Regions from separate parts of the Pseudomonas oryzicola genome, predicted to be linked through region 3. Evidence: riboswitches for the same ligand, from Rfam matches in the RefSeq annotation. Region 3 holds a riboswitch; each other region holds the start of a gene.
The links. Region 3 has a riboswitch for cobalamin ahead of cobW (cobalamin biosynthesis protein CobW). Riboswitches for the same ligand answer to the same signal wherever they lie in the genome.
Positions count from the first base shown of each region.

Region 1 (6,613 bases), on a different contig from region 3:
CCTTGCTCACCCGCCAGATCACATTGCCGACGTCATCGGCTACCAGCACTCCGCCGCGCCCGTCGTTGATCACCCCTACCGGGCGCCCCATGGCCTCGCCATGGGCATTGAGAAACCCGGTGAGCAGGTCCACGGGTTGGCCCGATGGTTTTCCCGATGCGTCGAACGGCACGAAAATCACCTTGTAGCCGCTGTGCGGCTTGCGGTTCCACGACCCGTGCTGGCCAACGAATGCGCCCTGCTCGAACGGCGCAGGCAGCGCACCGGGTTCGGCGAATGCCAACCCTAGCGACGCCGTGTGTGGGCCCACGGCATAGTCCGGTACCAGCGCCCTGGCCACTTTCTCGGGATCAGGCAGTTGCACGCGCGCGTCCACATGCTGACCGTAGTAGCTGTAGGGCCAGCCATAGAAGCCGCCGTCCTTCACCGAGGTGATGTAGTCCGGAACCAGGTCGCTGCCGATCTCGTCGCGCTCGTTGACTGCCGTCCACAGCACGCCGCTGTGTGGCTCCCAGGCCAACCCGTTGGGGTTGCGCAGGCCGGTGGCAAACAGGCGGTGCTGGCCGCTGGCAGGGTCTACCTGCCAGATCGCCGCGCGGCCTTGTTCCTTGTCCAGACCGTTCTCGCCGACGTTGCTGTTGGAGCCCACCGTGACGAAAAGCGACTTGCCATCGGGGCTGGCGATCACGTTCTTGGTCCAGTGGTGGTTGAGCGGGCCGGCGGGCAGTTCAACTACTCGCTGGCCATCGCCGCGCAACTGCATCGCCCCGGGCTCATAGTGATAGCGCAGCAGCTTGTCCGTGTCGGCGATGTACAGGTCCTTGCCGACCAGGGCCATGCCGAAAGGAGAGTTGAGGCCTTCGATGAAGGCGATGCGTATTTCGGCTACGCCATCATGGTCGGCATCACGCAGCAGGGTGATGCGATTGGCGCTGGGTACCCCCGCACCTGCGCGTTTCATCACCTTGTTCATCACCCAGCCACGCAGGCCTTTGCCGTCTTCGGGTTTGGCCGGCGCGTTGGTTTCGGCCACCAGTACATCGCCGTTGGGCAGTAGATAAAGCCAGCGGGGGTGTTCCAAACCGCTGGCGAACGCTTTCACCTGAGTGCCTGGTGCTGCTTGAGGCTTGACATCGTTGGGCCATCCCACTGCTGGGGCGATGTTTACGGTTGGCAGGATCGTCTTGGTTGGAGCAGGCAGTTGAGGGGTAGGGCCACTGCCATCGTGTACATCCAACAGAGCGGTTTCGCCGCAGGCGGTCAGGCTGGCGACGAACAGCCAAGGCATCAGGTGTTTCATGGACGGCAATCCTCCGGAGAAGGCCTATGGAACTGAGAAATCGGCGAAGTGCCTCGGGTTCCGGCAGCCATTCAACTAATGCTGCTGCTTGTGCTTTTAAGCGCGCGATAGTTCAAGCGCCGCCGAATGCGACTTCAGGAGGCCGAGCGAAGGGCTCCTGAAGTCGCGAAGATCAAGATCAGGAGCAAGAGGTTACCGGACGCAGCTCCACTCCCTGCGTTGGGCCGAATGCTGCTTTCCGGCTGAGATCAGTACAGATCAAACCTGCTTGATCAGCAGCGCTACACCCGGAAAATACTGCCCCAGATCGTTATGCAGCTTGCGCAAGGCATACGGGAAGTACCAGGCAATCGCGCAAGCGGTGTGTTTCTGCACGTCGTCGACCAAGTCCTGCAGTTCCTCCGGGCTGGCATGCTGGCCAGCCTTCCATGGGCTGACGAAGAGCGCCCCAGCCCTCAACTGACTGGGGCCGGCTACCTGGTGGGCAACAGCGGCGGTCTGCTGCAGGGGCCCCGCCATGTCCAGCCGGGCAATTTTTGGCCAGCGCTGGCTGACACTGAGGTACAACGCTTCGTCGGCACTGCGGATCAACAGGTCGCAGCGCCCTTCGAATTCCCCTTCATCACGTTGCTTCTTCCCCGCAAACTGCTGCAGCGCCGCCAGCTCGGCCTGCCAAGCCGCCGCGGCCAACAACCCGGCATTGGCCGCGGCGCCATGCCAGTGCGGCGCTTCGGCATCACCGGCAAACTGGTTGAAACGGTCAATGCAGTCAACCCAGCGCTCCAGCACAGGGCTTAGAAACTCAAGGCGCGGGTTTCTGATGATCTGGCCTCGCATGCGGCACTCTCCTGTTGTTGTTTTGATCGCATTTGGCTACAAATGATGGCTATCTGATATCACTGTGTGCAGTACAGCACAACTCGATGAATTGGCCATTACCCGGGCGGTACCTGTTCGCCTGCAAAGCAGCCCGCTTCGATTGACGCTCCTGATGCAACCCACTAACCTTCGCGCGTGTTTCAGGTGTCCTGCCAGCGCTGTCTGGGCAGGGTGAAACTGGGAAGCCGGTGAGCGCCAGCCAGGTGCGAGTCCGGCGCTGCCCCCGCAACGGTAGGTGAGACGCGGCCGCGCAGGGCCACTGGGTGCCAGCACCCGGGAAGGCGCGCAGGCCCGGGCCGAGGCCCGCTCACAAGCCCGGAGACCGGCCTGATACTGCCAACGGCATCACGGAGGGTGATGCGCGGTGCACCGTGGCTGACGGCCATGGCCCCTGCGCGTTCTCCGTTTGCCCGCCTATTACCTGTCGCCGCGCGTTGCCGTGGCGCCAGCCAGCGGAGAACCCTGATGAGCGAGTCCACCGAACGCGACGAACGCCACCTGGCGCGCATGCAGCGCAAGAAAGCGATCATCGACGAACGTATCGCCAATTCCCCCAACGAATGCGGCCTGCTGCTGGTGCTGACCGGCAATGGCAAGGGCAAGAGCAGCTCGGCCTTTGGCATGCTCGCACGCGCCCTGGGCCATGGCATGCAATGCGGTGTGGTGCAGTTCATCAAGGGCCGCAACAGTACCGGCGAAGAGCTGTTCTTCCGTCGCTTTCCGGAGCAGGTGCGCTACCACGTGATGGGCGAGGGCTTTACCTGGGAAACCCAGGATCGCCAGCGCGACATTGCCGCCGCAGAAGCGGCCTGGGCCGTGTCGCGCCAGTTGCTGCAGGACCCGGGCGTACAGTTCGTGGTGCTGGATGAACTGAACATTGCCCTCAAGCATGGCTACCTCGACCTCGACCAGGTGCTGGCCGACATCCAGGCGCGCCCGCCGATGCAGCATGTGATCGTCACTGGCCGCGCCGCCAAACCGGAAATGATCGAACTGGCCGACACCGTGACCGAGATGGGCATGCTCAAGCATGCGTTCCAGGCCGGGATCCGCGCGCAGAAGGGCGTCGAACTGTGAGCCAGCCCCGTCATTGCCCTGCCGTACTGATCGCGGCACCGGCCTCCGGCCAGGGCAAGACCACCGTCACCGCTGCCCTGGCCCGCCTGCACCGCAACCTCGGGCGCAAGGTACGGGTGTTCAAGTGCGGGCCCGATTTCCTCGACCCGATGATCCTCGAACGGGCCAGTGGTGCGCCGGTCTACCAGCTGGATCTGTGGATGATCGGTGCCGAGGAAAGTCGCCGTTTGTTGTGGGAGGCGGCTGCCGAGGCCGACCTGATCCTGATCGAAGGGGTGATGGGGCTGTTCGATGGTACCCCGTCCAGCGCCGACCTGGCCCGTCACTTCGGTGTGCCGGTGCTGGCGGTAATCGATGGCACGGCCATGGCCCAGACCTTCGGCGCCCTGGCCCTGGGCCTGGCTCGTTACCAGGCTGACCTGCCATTCGCCGGCGTGCTGGCCAACCGGGTAGGCAGCCTGCGCCACGCCCAATTGCTGGAAGGTAGCCTGACCGAAGGCCTGCGCTGGTATGGCGGGTTGTCCCGTGAGCGCGGCATCGAACTGCCCAGCCGCCACCTGGGGCTGGTCCAGGCCAGTGAACTGGATGACCTGGATGCCCGCCTCGACGCCGCTGCCGAAGCACTCGGCGCTAGCTGCGACGCTGCCTTGCCACCGCCGGTTGCGTTCGCCGAACCCGTGCCATACGCCTGCACCGCCTCGCTGGCTGGGGTGCGTATCGGCGTGGCGCGGGACGAAGCCTTTGCCTTCATCTATGGCGCCAATCTCGATTTGCTGCGCAACCTCGGTGCCCAACTCGAGTTCTTCTCGCCGTTGCATGATCGTGAACTGCCGACGGTGGACAGCCTGTACCTGCCGGGTGGTTATCCCGAGCTGCACCACCACGCCCTTGCCGCCAATGCGCTGATGAACGCGGCGATCCGGGCTCATCACGCCCAGGGCAAACCGTTGCTGGCCGAGTGCGGCGGCATGCTGTACCTGCTCGATGCCCTGACCGATGTGGCTGGCGAGCGTGCCGAGTTGCTCGGCCTGCTGCCCGGCGAAGCGACCATGCAGAAGCGCCTGGCTGCCCTGGCGCTGCAGGCGGTGGAACTACCCGAAGGCACCTTGCGCGGGCATACCTATCACCATTCGCTGACCCGTACGGCGCTGGAGCCGATCGCCCGTGGCCTGAGCCCCAACGGTGGGCGTGGCAACGAAGCGGTATACCGCCTGGGGCGGCTGACGGCTTCCTATGTGCACTTCTACTTCCCCTCCAACCCTGGCGCGGTGGTGGCGCTGTTGCGACCATGAATGAACATGCATACAGCGACGCCGAGCGCGCCGCGATCTACCGCGCCATCGGCGAGCGCCGTGACATGCGCCATTTCGCCGGTGGCGAGGTAGCCCCGGAGCTGCTCGGGCGCCTGCTGGCAGCTGCGCACCAGGCGCCCAGCGTAGGCCTGATGCAACCCTGGCGATTCATCCGGATCAGCCGGCGTGACCTGCGCGCGAATATCCAGGCGCTGGTAGAGGACGAACGGGTTCGGACTGCCGAGGCTCTTGGCGAACGCTCCGACGCCTTCATGAAGCTGAAGGTGGAAGGCATCAACGACTGCGCCGAAGTGCTGGTGGCGGCGCTGATGGACAACCGCGAACCGCACATCTTCGGCCGCCGTACCCTGCCGGAAATGGACCTGGCCTCGCTGGCCTGCGCTATCCAGAACTTGTGGCTGGCGGCCCGTGGCGAAGGGCTGGGTATGGGCTGGGTGTCGTTGTTCGACCCACAGGCGTTGGCTGCGCTGCTAGGCATGCCGGCCGGGGCCAAGCCGGTCGCGGTGCTGTGCCTGGGCCCGGTGGCCGAGTTTTACCCGGCACCGATGCTGGTGCTGGAAAACTGGGCTGAGGAACGGCCCTTGAGCGAAATGCTGTACGAAAACCAATGGGGAGAGCGCCAATGAGCGTGGCCTTGCTGACCGTGGCCGGGGTGGCCCTGGATGCCTTGCTGGGCGAACCGCAGCGGCGCCATCCGCTGGTGGCTTTTGGCAACATGGCCGGCAGTCTCGAGCGCCGCCTGAATGCCGGTGGGCGCGGCTGGCGCAGCCACGGCGTGAGCGCATGGTTCCTGGCAGTGGTCCCGTTGACCCTGATGGCACTGATCCTTTCCTGGTTGCCATACATCGGCTGGCTGGTCGACGTGCTGGCGCTGTATTGCGCTGTCGGTCTGCGCAGCCTGGGCGAGCACGTGCTGCCGGTAGCCAATGCCTTGCGCCAGGGCGACCTGGAACAGGCGCGGCGCCGCGTGGGTTTCCTGGTCAGCCGCGAAACCCGTGAGCTGGACGAGCCTGCGGTGGCCCGGGCGGCTACCGAGTCGGTGCTGGAAAACGGCAGCGATGCGGTGTTCGCCGCACTGTTCTGGTTCGTCGTGGCCGGTGCGCCGGGCGTGGTGCTGTATCGCCTGAGCAACACGCTCGACGCCATGTGGGGCTACCGCAACGAACGTTTCGAACGCTTCGGCTGGTGCGCAGCGCGTGTCGACGACGTGCTCAACTATATCCCCGCCAGGCTGGTGGCGCTGACCTATGCACTGCTGGGCAAGACCCGCCTGGCCCTGGCCTGCTGGCGCCGGCAGGGCCCGCTGTGGGACAGCCCCAACGCCGGGCCGGTGATGGCCGCCGGTGCGGGTGCGCTGGGCGTGGAGCTGGGTGGGCCGGCGGTGTACCACGGTGAGCTGCACGAGCGGCCGCGCCTGGGTGACGGGCCAGTGGCCGATGCCGAGGCCATCGAGCGTGGCTGGGGCCTGGTGCAGCGTGGGGTGTGGCTGTGGCTGCTGTTGATCTGCCTGGGGGCTTACGTCAATGCTTGAACATGGTGGCCGCCTGCTACGCGCGGTGCGGCAATATGGCATCGCCCGGGAGCATTGGCTGGACCTGTCCAGCGGCATTGCGCCGTGGTCATTTCCGATCCCGCCGATTCCGCTGGAGGCCTGGGCTCGTCTGCCGGAAACCGAGGACGGCCTGGAGCAGGCTGCGTGCGCGTACTACGGCGCCCGCCAATTGCTGCCGGTAGCCGGTTCCCAGGCCGCGATCCAGGCCTTGCCTTCGCTACGCAGCGCTTGCCGGGTGGGGGTGCTTGCACCGTGCTATGCCGAGCACCCGTACGCCTGGCAGCGGGCGGGGCATCAGTTGCTGGAGCTTGACGAAGCCAAGGTCGAGGCGACGCTCGACAGCCTTGACGTGCTGATGCTGGTCAACCCGAACAACCCAACCGGCCACCGGGTGTCGCCAGAACGCCTGCTGGCCTGGCACGCACGCCTGGCCGTTCGCGGTGGCTGGCTGCTGGTCGACGAAGCGTTCATGGACAACACCCCAGGCGACAG
Region 1 covers NZ_JABWRZ020000002.1:22,371-28,983, reverse strand. Annotated here, with positions in the region: gene HU760_RS18185 (PQQ-dependent sugar dehydrogenase) at 1-1,300, opposite strand, end outside; gene HU760_RS18180 (hypothetical protein) at 1,559-2,137, opposite strand; cobalamin riboswitch at 2,305-2,524, shown strand; gene cobO (cob(I)yrinic acid a,c-diamide adenosyltransferase) at 2,645-3,256, shown strand; gene HU760_RS18170 (cobyrinic acid a,c-diamide synthase CobB) at 3,253-4,548, shown strand; gene bluB (5,6-dimethylbenzimidazole synthase) at 4,545-5,195, shown strand; gene cbiB (adenosylcobinamide-phosphate synthase CbiB) at 5,192-6,100, shown strand; gene cobD (threonine-phosphate decarboxylase CobD) at 6,093-6,613, shown strand, end outside.
Region 1: another riboswitch for cobalamin. It lies ahead of cobO (cob(I)yrinic acid a,c-diamide adenosyltransferase); the one in region 3 lies ahead of cobW (cobalamin biosynthesis protein CobW).

Region 2 (6,613 bases), 300 kb from region 3:
ACCAGGCGTTTGGCAATGTCAGTTCGGAGCTTGAGCGTACGTTTGCCGAGGTGGTGGCGGCGATGACTGCACAGGAGCGGGCGCAGTGGGGGTTGCAGCCTGCCGGCAGTTCGCTCGCCTGAGAGACCCCGGGGCTGCCTGGCAGCCCCGATTCGGCTGACGCGGCCCATCAGAACGCACCCGATAACGGCCATTCCACCGCCAACCGGATCTGGTCCCCGTCCAGTTCTGCCTGGGCCGTATTCCCCCGATGCACGTTATGTCTTAGCGAAAACGCGGTGCCCTTGGCCTTGCCAGCCTGTACCACATACCGCGCCTCCAGGTCGCGCTCCCAATGCTTGCCTCCCTTGCCATACCCCAGGTAGGCATAACCGCCCGCTGGGTCGACATGCGTGCCATCGATATCGAAGCCGCGCACATACAAGGCCGTCAGGTTCAAACCCGGTACACCGTAGGCGCCCATGTTCAGGTCATAACGTGCCTGCCACGACTTTTCGTTGGGCGCGTTGAAGTCGGACATCTGCACCGCGTTGGCCAGGTAGATCGCACCACGCGTCACGTAATCGAAGGGCGTATTGCCGTGCACCTGCTGCCAGCCCAGGCTGAAACCGTGCGGCCCCTGGTCGTAACGCGAGACCAGGCTCCAGGTGGTGTTGTCGATGCGCCCGGACAGCGCCTTGCCGGTGTCGGTGGTGCGGTACAGGTTGAGGTCCAGGCTGAGGCTACGGCGTTCGTCCAGGGCGTGGCTGAAGGTGCTGCCCAGGTAATGCTGGTTCCAGCTGTCCTGATAGCGTGAGGTGTACAGGCTGCCGCGCCAAGCGGCGCCGGGGTCCCATGCCACGCCAGCCAGGTCGAAGCTGTTGCCCTGGCGGCCGTTGGAATAGTTCACCACGAAGCCCTGGTCGTGGCTGGAGGCATTGCGGTCGGTGTCCTCGGTGAAGTGCCCGGCCACCAGTTTGAGGTTGTCGAGTTCGTTGCTGGTGAGCAACAGGCCGGTGACGGTTTCCGGTAGCAGGCGGCTATCGGAGGCGCTGAATACCGGGGTTTTGACCCTTTGCTCACCGTAGGACAGCACCGTATCGGACAGGCGTAGTTTCAGTGCCGCGCCGGCACGGCTGTAATCGCTCTTGGGGTGCCCGGCGTTATCGACCGCGAGCAGGCGCGCCTTGCCCGCCCGCCCGCCACCACTGTCGAGTTGCACGCCCAGGTAGGCGTGGGCATCGACCCCGACGCCGATCAGCCCCTGGGTGAAACCGGACTGCAAGGTTGCCATCAGGCCATAGGCCCATTCCTCAGCCTTGCCGTTACGTTCATTGCGCGGCTTGTAGGCGTTGCGCGCCGCGCTGTTGCGCCCACCGTGCTTGTAGTCGCGCTGGTCGAATACGCTGCGGTTGAGCAGGCTCCAGCTGCCATCCGCGACAAAGCCATTGCTGTGCGATTGCGCGGAATCGGCCAGCGCGGTCGGGGCCAGCAGGGTGCTGGCGAGCAGCAGGGCAACAGGGCGCGACATGGTAGAACTTCCTGTTCAGGGGGCGCGAAAACGCAGGATGCGCGCGCCGTCGAAGGGGTCGGTGAGGTAATGGGCGCGCACGCCGAAGGTGCTCAGCAGGCGTTCTGGCGTCAGCACCTCGAGTGGCTTGCCGAGGGCAACCAGGCGGCCCTTGTCGAGCACTGCCAGGCGGTCGCAGGTGAGCGCTTGGTTGAGGTCATGCAGCGCCACCAGGGTGGTCACCGGTAGCGCTTGCACCTGTTGCAGCAGGCTCAGTTGGTGCTGGATATCCAGGTGGTTGGTCGGCTCGTCCAGCAGCAATACCTGCGGCCGTTGCGCCAAGGCGCGGGCGATGTGCACGCGCTGGCGTTCGCCACCGGACAGCGAACCCCACAGGCGCGTGCGCAGGTGCAGGGCGTCGAGGTCGGCCAACGCCTGCTCGACGATGGCCTGGTCTTCGCGCGAGAACGGCGCCAGCGCCGACAACCAGGGGGTGCGGCCCAAGGCAACGGCGTCGAACACGCTGATCGCATCGAGGGTTTCGGCCTGCTGTTCGACCAGCGCCAGGGCCTGGGCGATACGCCGACGGGGCAACTGTGCCAGCGGTTCGCCCAGCAACTGCACGCTGCCGCTGCCTGGCTTGCGCAGCCCGGCCAGCACCTTCAGCAATGAGGACTTGCCAGAGCCGTTGGGGCCGACGATGCCCAGCGTTTCGCCGACGACGACTTGCAGGTCTACCTCGCACAACACGTCGTTGCCAGCCAGCTGCAGGCACAGACCCTGGCAAACCAGGGGCGAAACGTTCGCAGCGATCAACGCGGTCATGGGCGCCCCCGACGGCTGACCAGGATCAACGCGAACACCGGTGCGCCGATCAGTGCGGTAACCACACCCACGGGGATGACCTGGCCCGGGATCAGGGTGCGCGACAGGATGTCGGCGGCAATCAGGAACAATGCGCCACCCAGTGCGCTGGCGGGCAGCAGGCGGCTGTGCCCCGGGCCGAGCAGCAGACGCAGCGCATGGGGGATCACCAGCCCGACGAAACCGATGGCGCCGACGATCGACACCATGACGGCGGTGACCAGCGCCGCGCAGCTGATCAGCAGCAACTGGGTACGCCGCACCGGTATGCCCAGCGATGCCGCCGAGTCGGCACCGAAGGTGAACGCATCCAGCGTGCGGCGGTGCCACAGGCACACCAGCAAGCCGAACACCGCCACCGGCACGGCCAGCCACACCGAAGGCCAGCGTACGCCACTGAGGTTGCCCAGTAGCCAGAACAGGATGCCGCGCGCCTGCTCGGCAGTGGCCGACATGGTAATGAGCAATGCGGTGAGGGCATTGAACAGTTGCGAACCGGCGATACCAGCAAGGATCACCTGGGCGTTGTTGCTGCCGCTGCCGGCCGCGCGAGCCAGTACCAGCACCAGGGCGAATGCCGCCAGGGCACCGGCGAAGGCTCCGCCGGACATGCTCAACGCCAGGCTGCCGAAGCCCAGCAGGCCGACCAGTACTGCACCGGTCGAGGCGCCGGCAGACAACCCCAGCAGGTAAGGTTCGGCCAACGGGTTGCGCAACAGCGCCTGGAGGACCACGCCGCAGGTGGCCAGGCCGGCGCCGCAGGCTGCGGCAACCAGGGTGCGGGTCAGGCGGTAGTTCCAGACGATCCCGGCATCGATCGGATCGACCGGGTAACCGGCCTGCCACAGCTGGTTGGCCAGAACCTGGGCGACCACACCAGGCGCCAGGTTGCTCTCGCCGATGGCGGTACCGGCGAGCACGGCCACCAGCAATGCCGCCAGGGCCACCGTGATGGAAAATGAGAAGCGCATTATCACTGGCTTGCGTTACCGCTGGCGAAGGCGGCCGACAAGGTCTGCAGGCCGCTGAACAGGCGAATGCCGGCCTGCATGGCATCGGCATCGAGGACGATGATGCGGTTGTGCTTCACCGCTTCCATGTGGCGGGTTACCGGGTCGCTGCGCAGGAACGCCAGCTTCTTCTGGTAGTCATCGGCAGGGTAGCGGCGGCGGTCCATGCGGGCAATGATCAGCCAGGTGGGGTTGGCCTTGGCCAGGGTTTCCCAGCCGACGGTTGGCCATTCTTCGGTGGAGGTCACCACGTTGCGCACGCCGAGGGTGCGCAGCATGAAATCGGCAACGCCCTGGCGGCCCGCTACATAGGGCGCGATGCCCAGGTCGGCGCTGGAAAACCAGAACAGCGCCGAGGTGGTGGACAAGTCCTTGCCAGCGAGCTGTGCCTTGGCGCTGTCCAGGCGGCCCTTCAGCTCGGCGTTGAGGGCGCTGCCGCGCGCCTGCACGTCGAAGATCTCGGCCAGCTGGCTGATGCTTCTGTAGATACTGTCGACCCGGAACGCCTGCAGGCGGGTGCCGTCGGCACCGACCAGGTTGTCCTTGCCTTCGCAGTCCGATGGCAGCAGGTAGGTGGGGATCTTCAACTCGTCGAACTGTTCGCGGGTGGCTACCGCGCCCTGGGCACCGACCATCCATTCGAACTGTACCGTAACCAGTTGTGGGCGCTTGCCAACCACCGCCTCGAAGCTGGGCTCGTTGTCGGCCAGGCGCGGCACCTTGGCATCCTGTACCTGGTACTCGGGCAGCACGTTGTTGAACCACAGCGAAGTGCCTGCCAGCCTGTCGCCAAGCCCCAGTGCGTAGAGCATCTCGGTGCTGGCCTGGCCAATGGTGACGGCGCGTTCCGGTGCCTGGGCGAAGGTCTGCGGCTTGCCGCAGTTATCCACGGTCAGCGGGTAATGGGTCGCTGCGGCCTGCGCCAGGCCGGCGAGGCCGAGGCCGGCGAGCAGGGTGGCGAAACGGGGCAACATGCTGGGCGATCTCCTATCGGACAGTTCTGGTGAGGAACGCGCGGACAGGCATCGCCGAGCCCCCGCGGCAGCAGCAGGGGCAACACTGATGGCCAATCCCGGACACCCCGCCGGTTGGTGAATGTAGGCCGGCAGGTCTCCTGACTGGTGCGTCATAGCCTGGCTCCGGCCTTCCCGGGCAATCACCCAGTGGCGTCGTTGGAGCAGGCTCGGCACCTACAGTTGCGGGGGCAGTTCCGTTTGGCCCGTTTGGTTGGGCCTGGGATTCCCTATTGATTCCGTGGATGGAAACCGGCGGCCGGCATGGTAGACCATCGCGCCGCCGGCTGAAAACGCTTTTCAGAAGTACTTCAGCCAGGCCATGTCGCGCCGCCGCGCCTTCAGCCGGGCGAACCAGCGCACTGGCAGGTACAGTGCAGACGCCAGCAGTACCGCGCCTAGCCACACGGCGGTGATTCCATCGAAACCGTAGTAGTCACCCTGATTGCGGCCATACAGCGCCACGCTGGCGAGGTAGAGCAGCTTCAGCACATACAGGTGCAGCAGGTAGAAGAACATCGGCGCTGCGCCGAATACTGCCAGGCCATTGATCCAGCGCGCCTGCCCGGCGCGTTCGAAGGCACGCAGCAACAGCAGGCCGCAACCCAGGGTCAACGCCAGGAACAGCAGCGACGGCGGGTACTTGGTGATGTTGAAGAAGCTCATCAGGGTTTGCGTAAGGCTAGGGTAAATGCTCCACGGTGCCTCGCCGTAGCCGTTGAACAGGCGCAGCACGACGAAGCCTAGCAGCGCTACCAGGCCGGCCAGCAGCAAGCGTTGCCGGCGCAGGCCGTTATCGCTGCTGCGGCCGAACCACGGGCCCAGGCCATAGCCCAGAACGATCACGCCGATCCACGGCAGTACCGGGTAGGAAGTGCGCAGGCGCAGGTTGTCGGAGACTTCCAGCCAGCCGCGATCATGCAGGATCGCCCAAGGTACATGCAGCGCCGATCCGACATCGAAGTGCACTGTGTCGAGCAGGTTATGCCCGGCGACCAGGATTGCACCCAGGGCGATCAGCGCGCCACGTGGCAGCCAGACCAGCAGCGACAAGGCCATCATGCTGATGCCGATGGCCCAGATCACCTGCAGGTAGATGACGCTGGGCGGCAGCTGGAAGGTCCAGGCGAAATTGACCAGGGTGAACTCCAGCACCACCAGGAACAGCCCGCGCTTGAACAGGAATGCCGAGACATCACTGCGGCCCTGGTGCTTCTCGCCGTACAGCCAGGCCGACAGGCCGGTCAGCAGGACGAACACCGGGGCGCACAGGTGGGCCAGGGTGCGGCTGAAGAACAGCGCGGGCTCGGTGCTGTCGATGGCCATCGGGTCGCTGACCTGGCGGTGCAGGAAAAAGGTTTCGCGCACGTGATCGAGAAGCATGAACAGGATCACCAGGCCGCGCAGGGCATCGATGCTCTGCAGGCGCTGGGTGAGCAGGGTGGGGGGGGCACTGGCGCTTGTCATGACGGGTCGCTGCTAGGAATGAATGTCAAATGAAACGTTATCTTATAACTAAATCGTCCCGGGTTGGTAGTGGTTTTTGCCTGCACCGGTCTCTTCGCCGGCACGCCCGTTCCCACAGGTACGGCGCCAGCCTGGCGAGCGGCCGATAGTTGTGGGGCGGGGCGTGACCGCGTGGAAGATGCGCTTAGCGCCCGCGGCGACGTGAAACCCGCGCCTCGATATTCTTGCGCCCGATCAGCAGCGGCGGTTTCTCCACCACCGGCTCATCCGCCAGCCACTTGTACATCACAAGGCAGTCCACCAGCCCCAGGCTGGCATGGCGATAGGCCCTGGGCAAACGGCCAACGGTTTCGAAGCCGAGCTTGTGCCAAAGTGCCACCGCCACCTCGTTGGTGGCGACCACCGAGTTGAACTGCAACGCCAGAAACCCCTCCTGGCGCGCCAGTTTCTGTGAGTGTTCGCACATCAAGCGCGCCACGCCCTGCCCACGGGCGCGCGCGCAGACCATGTAGCCGCAATTGCCCACGTGTGCTCCAGGCCCGGCGGCGTTGGGTTTGAGGTAGTACGAACCGAGCAATTCGCCGTCAGCCTCGGCGACCAGCGTGCGCAACGGCAGTTCCAGCCACAGCTGGCGCGCCTGCTCGAAGCTCAGCGCCGGGTCGAATGCGTAGGTTTCCCGGGCCTGGACGACAGCCTGGAAGGTGGGCCAGAAGCGTTCGAAGTCTTCGGCCGTCATGGGGCGGATGTGGATCATGCGGGTTCCTGCAAGG
Region 2 covers NZ_JABWRZ020000001.1:3,362,776-3,369,388, reverse strand. Annotated here, with positions in the region: gene HU760_RS15485 (hypothetical protein) at 1-122, shown strand, start outside; gene HU760_RS15480 (OprD family porin) at 170-1,510, opposite strand; gene HU760_RS15475 (ABC transporter ATP-binding protein) at 1,526-2,314, opposite strand; gene HU760_RS15470 (FecCD family ABC transporter permease) at 2,311-3,324, opposite strand; gene HU760_RS15465 (ABC transporter substrate-binding protein) at 3,327-4,337, opposite strand; cobalamin riboswitch at 4,451-4,648, opposite strand; gene HU760_RS15460 (acetyltransferase domain-containing protein) at 4,677-5,843, opposite strand; gene HU760_RS15455 (GNAT family N-acetyltransferase) at 6,028-6,597, opposite strand.
Region 2: another riboswitch for cobalamin. It lies ahead of HU760_RS15465 (ABC transporter substrate-binding protein); the one in region 3 lies ahead of cobW (cobalamin biosynthesis protein CobW).

Region 3 (6,613 bases):
GGTAGCCTTGTATCTGATCGCGATGCCTGGCCTGGCATCGGCAGAAGACGTGCCAGCCCCGAACCCGGCACCGCAAGCCGAGACGGTGGTGGCCAAGGACCCGGTGTTCACCGAGGAACAACTGGACCAGATGCTCGCGCCCATCGCCCTGTACCCCGATGCCTTGCTGGCTCAGGTGCTGATGGCATCCACCTACCCGGGGCAGGTCAGCGAAGCGGTGACCTGGTCCAAGGCCAACCCCAAGGCCTCCGGCGACGATGCGGTCAAGAAAGTGGCGAACCAGCCCTGGGACCCGAGCGTACAAGCCTTGGTCGCCTTCCCCCAGGTGCTGGCCACGCTGGGCCAGGACCCGGTCTGGGTGCAACGCCTGGGTGACGCCTTCCTCGCTCAGCCCGACGATGTCATGGGCGGCGTGCAGCGCCTGCGCCACCAGGCCCAGGCCGCTGGCAACCTGCAGAGCAACCAGTACCAGAACGTGACTGTGCAGGCCGCCCCGGCGCCAGCTCCAACCGCCAGTGGAGGCACGACCCAGGTAGTCGCGGCCAGTAGCCCGCCTACCACCATCGTCATCGAGCCGGCCGACCCGCAAGTGGTGTACGTGCCCAGTTATAACCCGACCACTACCTATGGCACCTGGGCCTACCCGGCCTCGCCGCCGCCCTATTACCCGCCGCCGCCCATGTATTACCCCGGTTCTGCGCTGGTTGCCGGCCTGGCCTTTGGTACCGGCGTGGCGATCGTCGCCTCGTTGTGGGGCGACTGCGACTGGGACAACAACGACATCGATATCGACGTCAACCGCTACAACAACATCAATGCCAACAACCGCATCGGCAACAACCAGAACAAATGGCAGCACAATGCCGCCAACCGCGACGGTGTGCCTTACCGCGATGCCCGTAGCCGCCAGCAGTATGGCCGTCAGCTCGACGGTGCCAGCCAGCGCACCGCCTTCCGCGGTGACGATGCCCAGCGCGCCCAGGCCCGTGACAAGGCCCGCGCGTCCATGGACCGGGCCGGCATCGAACGGCCAGCCACCAGCAACCGCCAGGCTCGCCAGCAGATGCGCGAGGCACAAGCAGGCAATACGGTCGGCAACCGCATGCAACCGCGTGACGACAACAGCAGGGTAGCTGAGCGCCGCCAGGAGGCCCGCAGCACCCAGGCCCGCCAGCAGAACAACCAGGTGACCCCGCGCAGGCAGGGTGAAGGCCAGGCGCGGCAGCTTGCGCAGAGCCGGCCCGGCAGCAGCGCCGGTCGGGCCCGCAACAATGCCTTTGATGGCGTACGTGCACCGTCGCGCACCAGTATGCAGGCCAGCCGTGGTCGCACCAGCCAGTCGTTCGCCCAGCGGCCGAGCGCGTCGCGAGCCGCCGGGCATACGATTTCTCGGCCCAGTGCGCCTGTACGCCGCAGCGGAGGTGGCCGTCGATGAACCGTCAATCGATAGCGGCACTGGCAATCGCGGCCGGCATGCTCTGGTCAACCGTGGTTGCTGCGCAGGAAGCCTTCCCGACACCGGAAAAGGCCGTGGAAGCCTTCGTCGCGGCGCTCGGCCAGGCGCAACCCGACGAAGCCCGCCTGGCCGAGTTGCTGGGCGATGACTGGCGTATCTACATACCGCGCGGGGGTGTGCAGCGCGCTGACGTGGACACCTTCCTGGAACAATATCGCGCCCGGCACAGTATCGACATGTCAGGTGAGGGCAAGGCCATCCTCGCGGTCGGCAGCGAGCACTGGACCCTGCCCATTCCGCTTACCCGAGGCAGCCAGGGCTGGCGTTTCGACCTCAAGGCCGGCAGTGCCGAGATCCGCGCCCGGCGCATCGGCCGCAACGAGCTGGGGGCCATGCAGTCGCTACTGGCCTACCACGACGCGCAAATGGACTATGCCTCCCAGGACCATAATGGTGACGGCGCGCTGGAATACGCGCAGAAGATCTTCAGCGAGCCCGGCAAGCATGACGGGTTGTATTGGGATGATGACGGTGACGGGCAAGTCAGCCCATTGGGCCCGCTGTTTGGCCAGGACGTGATCGGCGACGCGTGGTATGGCTACCATTTCCGCATCCTCGACGGCCAAGGCCCATCCGCCCCCGGTGGCGCCTACAGCTACCTGATCGGCAACCACATGAGCCGCGGCTTTGCCATGGTCGCCTGGCCGGCGAAGTACGACGACAGCGGGGTGATGAGCTTCATGATCAGCCATGACGGCGAGGTGTTCGAAAAGGACCTCGGGCCGCACGGTGACCACCTGGCCAGGCAGATGAAACGCTTCGACCCGGATGACAGCTGGAAGGTGGTGGAGGTGCCGGCGGGGGATTGAGTGCTCGAGTCCCGTGATGGTTCAGGGTGCGGTTCGCGATTCCAGGTCCATGCCGGCTGGCCAGGTAACCTTGGGGGCCAGGCGCAATGCGATTTCACACCACAGCAGATCGTTGTGGTCCTTGGGTTCGCCGGGAAGCGGCAAGGCGGACGGGCCTTTCTGCATGTACGTGCAGATATAGGCCCAGGCGTACTGGTCGGCGCCCATCGTCACCAGAGGGAAACGGTCGATCACATTGTTTGTGCCGGGCGCGACGATGGAAAGTGTGACACCCCATTTGAAAATGACCCCATTTGGCAGGGGACTGGCCTGGGACCAGCGCTCGGCGCGTACTTGCGACCAGTCGTAACTGACCGGAACGACCTTGCCTTTGTCGAACGGATTCCACCATTGGTGTTTGAAGTTGTAGGCGTAGATTTTCTGGCGGGCTCGGTTGAAACGGATGGGGAGATCCCTGGGTGGGGCAAGATCAGCACGGAACAGGATAATGATGCTCATGAGTACAATGCGTACATGAACACTAGCAGGAGGACACTCTCAAGAATTGTTGGGTCCGTATGGTTGATCATCCAAGGGAGATCGCTCAAGACCCAGATAAAATGGCGATGTGGATGGTCTTGCTGATGCTCATGAGGAGTTCCTTTCCAGTGATCTGACGCAATGGCCAGAACACTAGCGAGGAACGCCTTCGCCGGGGAGCAATGGGCTTCCTAAAACGTTGTAGGAATCTTCGGTTTAACGCCCTTGAATGCAAAAAAAATGAGGCATGCCATTGCTGGCATGCCTCATTGTTCAAACCGCCGAGGCGCTTCAGGCGACTTTGACGATCCAGCCTGCCGGTGCTTCGATATCACCGCTCTGGATGCCGGTCAGCTCGTTGTAGAGCTTCTGGGTAACCGGGCCGACCTTTTCCAGGTCATGGAACACGTGCAGCTTGCCGTTGTACTCGATGCCGCCGATCGGGGTAATCACCGCAGCAGTACCGCAGGCGCCGGCTTCGACGAAACGGTCCAGCTTGTTGATTTCGACATCGCCTTCGATCACGGTCAGGCCCAGGCGCGATTGCGCCAGTTCCATCAGCGACAGGCGGGTGATGCCTGGCAGCACCGAGGCCGATTTCGGTGTGACGAACTCGTTGTTGGCGGTGATGCCGAAGAAGTTGGCCGAACCGACTTCCTCGATCTTGGTGTGGGTCAGCGGGTCGAGGTAGATGGCATCGGCGAAGTTGGCCTTCTTCGCTTCGGCACCCGGCTGCAGGCTGGCGGCGTAGTTGCCACCGACCTTGGCCGCGCCAGTGCCTTGCGGGGCCGCGCGGTCGAAGCTGGAAATCTGGAAGTTGTGCGGCTTCATGCCGCCCTTGAAGTACGAGCCCACCGGGATGGCGAAGATCGAGAAGATGAACTCGGGGGCGGTGCGCACGCCAATATTGTCACCGGTGCCGATCACGAACGGGCGCAGGTAGAGGGCGCCTTTGCCGTGTGGCGGGACGAACTTCTCGTTGGCCTTGACCACTTGCTTGCACGCCTCGATGAACACATCGGTCGGCACCTGCGGCATCAACAGGCGGGCGCAGCTGCGTTGCATGCGCGCGGCGTTCTGGTCCGGGCGGAACAGGTTGATCGAGCCGTCCTTGCAGCGGTAGGCCTTCAGGCCTTCGAAGCATTGCTGGCCGTAGTGCAGGGCCGTGGAGCCTTCACTGATGTGCAGCACGTTGTCTTCGGTCAGGGTGCCTTTGTCCCACTCGCCATTGCGCCATACGGACAGGTAGCGTTTGTCGGTCTTGATGTAGTCGAAACCCAGCTTGTCCCAATTAATGCTTTCGTTGCTCATGACACCCTCATTGTCTTGCAAGTGCCCAATCACTCGGGCTGCTGTTATATGCGCACCACGCCACCATAATACATCCGCGGCAGATCGGGAACGGCCAGTCACGAAACTCCCTGCTGACCGGAGGTCCTTCAGCGCCCGGTCTCCCGGCGCTGAACATATCGAGGCAAGCCCCAGCGGCAATGGTTGACCACCCGCCAACCACTGCGTAGCCTTGCCACTTCGAGGTTCTTCGGCGAGGCCGAAGCTAAGACGGGAACGCGGTACAAGCCGCGGCTGCCCCCGCAACTGTAAGCACCGACAACGGATCGACACAGCCACTGCGCCAGCGCGCGGGAAGGCGTCATCCTGCCAGCCTGCCGCATTGGCGAGCAGCTGGAACGGTGCGAGCCAGGAGACCTGCCTCGTCACGTTTTCGACTTTCAACCGGGCGGGGTGATCCGGTGGCGAACAAGCCCGGCCGGCCTGGCCTGCGGGCTGTCGTCCTGCATGCCCGCGCCATTCTGCCAAGGGCACCGCGACATGAAAACACTGGCCAAGCTCCCCGTCACCATCGTCACCGGCTTCCTCGGCTCGGGCAAGACCACCTTGCTGCGCCACATGCTCGACAACGCCCAGGGCCGCCGCATCGCGGTAATCGTCAACGAGTTCGGCGAACTGGGCATCGACGGTGAAATCCTCAAGCAGTGCAGCATCGGTTGCACCGAGGAAGAAGCCAGCGGTCGGGTCTACGAACTGGCCAACGGCTGCCTGTGCTGTACCGTGCAGGAAGAGTTCTTCCCGGTGATGCGCGAGTTGGTGGCACGCCGTGGCGACCTGGACCATATCCTCATCGAAACCAGCGGCCTGGCGCTGCCCAAACCGCTGGTGCAAGCCTTCCAGTGGCCGGAAATCCGCAATGCTTGCACAGTCGACGCGGTGATCACTGTGGTCGACAGCCCTGCGGTGGCCGCCGGCACCTTCGCCGCCTACCCGGACCAGGTCGATGCCCAGCGCAAGCTCGACCCCAACCTGGACCACGAGTCGCCACTGCACGAACTGTTCGCCGACCAGTTGGCCAGCGCCGACCTGGTGGTGCTGAACAAGGCCGACCTGATCGACGCCGAAGGCCTGGCCAAGGTCCGCACCGAGGTGGCCGAAGAACTGCCTCCGGCGGTCAAGGTTGTCGAGGCCAGCAGCGGCAAGCTGCCGCTGGAGGTGCTGCTGGGTGTGGGCGCCGAGTCCGAGGCGCACATCGATGGCCGCCGTACCCACCATGATTCCCACCATGACGGTGATGACCATGACGATCATGACCACGACGCCTTCGACTCCATCTCAATCGACCTGCCCGAAGCCGACGAAAGCCTGCTGCTCGATGCCCTGACCCAGCTGGTGGTGGAGTTCGGCATCCTGCGCGCCAAAGGCTTCGCTGCCATCCCGGGCAAACCGATGCGCCTGCTGGTGCAAGGCGTGGGTACCCGTTTCGACAAGCACTTCGACCGCGCCTGGCGCGCCGACGAGCCGCGCATCACCCGCCTGGTGCTGATTGGCCAGGACCTCGACGCCGCCCAGCTGGAAGCGCGCCTGCGCCAGGCACTGGGCGCCTGACCCATGCACCTGCTGCGGACCCAGCCCGGCGGCTTCGTGCCGGATGACAGCATTGCCGACCTCGGCCAGACGCCCGCCGAGCTGGTGATTCTCTGCAGCGGCGATTCGCACCTGGCATTGCTCGCCGATACTGCCGAGCAATTGCCCGAGGATTACCCCAGCCTGCGCCTGGCCAACCCGATGCAGGTACAGAACCATGCCTCGGTCGACCTGTACGTCGACCAGGTACTGCGCCATGCCAAGGTCATCCTGGTGTCGCTGCACGGTGGCGTCGGTTACTGGCGCTATGGCGTCGAGCAACTGGTCGAACTGGCCGGCCGTGGCGTGCAACTGATCCTGGTGCCGGGCGACGACCGCCCGGACCCGGAGCTGACCAGCCTGGGCAGTGTCAGCGGCGAGCAGGCCGAGCGCCTCTGGCACTACTTGCGCCAGGGCGGCAAGGCCAATGCCATCAACCTGTTCAACTGCCTGGCCAGCCAGTGGCTGGGCCGCGACTATGCCTGGGACGAGCCGCAGCCTTTGCCGCGCACCGCCGTGTATCACCCGGCCAAGGGCAGCGCCACGCTGGAGGACTGGTACCCGCAGTGGCATCCCGAACAGCCGGTGGCGCCACTGCTGTTCTACCGCTCGCACCTGCAGGCGGCCAACACCGCGTTCATCGATGTGTTCTGCCAGCGCCTGCAGGCCGCCGGGCTCAACCCGTTGCCGATCGCCGTGGCCAGCCTCAAGGAAAGCGCCTGCCTGGAGCAGGTCGAAGCCTGGCTGGACGAGGTGGGTGCCGAAGTGCTGGTCAACACCACCGGCTTTGCCCTGTCCAGCCCCGAACGCCCCAACCTGCGCCCGTTCCGGCGCGACATCCCGGTGCTGCAGG
Region 3 covers NZ_JABWRZ020000001.1:3,059,728-3,066,340, reverse strand. Annotated here, with positions in the region: gene HU760_RS14105 (DUF3300 domain-containing protein) at 1-1,435, shown strand, start outside; gene HU760_RS14100 (DUF2950 domain-containing protein) at 1,432-2,325, shown strand; gene HU760_RS14095 (DUF6708 domain-containing protein) at 2,347-2,823, opposite strand; gene HU760_RS14090 (branched-chain amino acid aminotransferase) at 3,136-4,155, opposite strand; cobalamin riboswitch at 4,361-4,573, shown strand; gene cobW (cobalamin biosynthesis protein CobW) at 4,675-5,742, shown strand; gene cobN (cobaltochelatase subunit CobN) at 5,746-6,613, shown strand, end outside.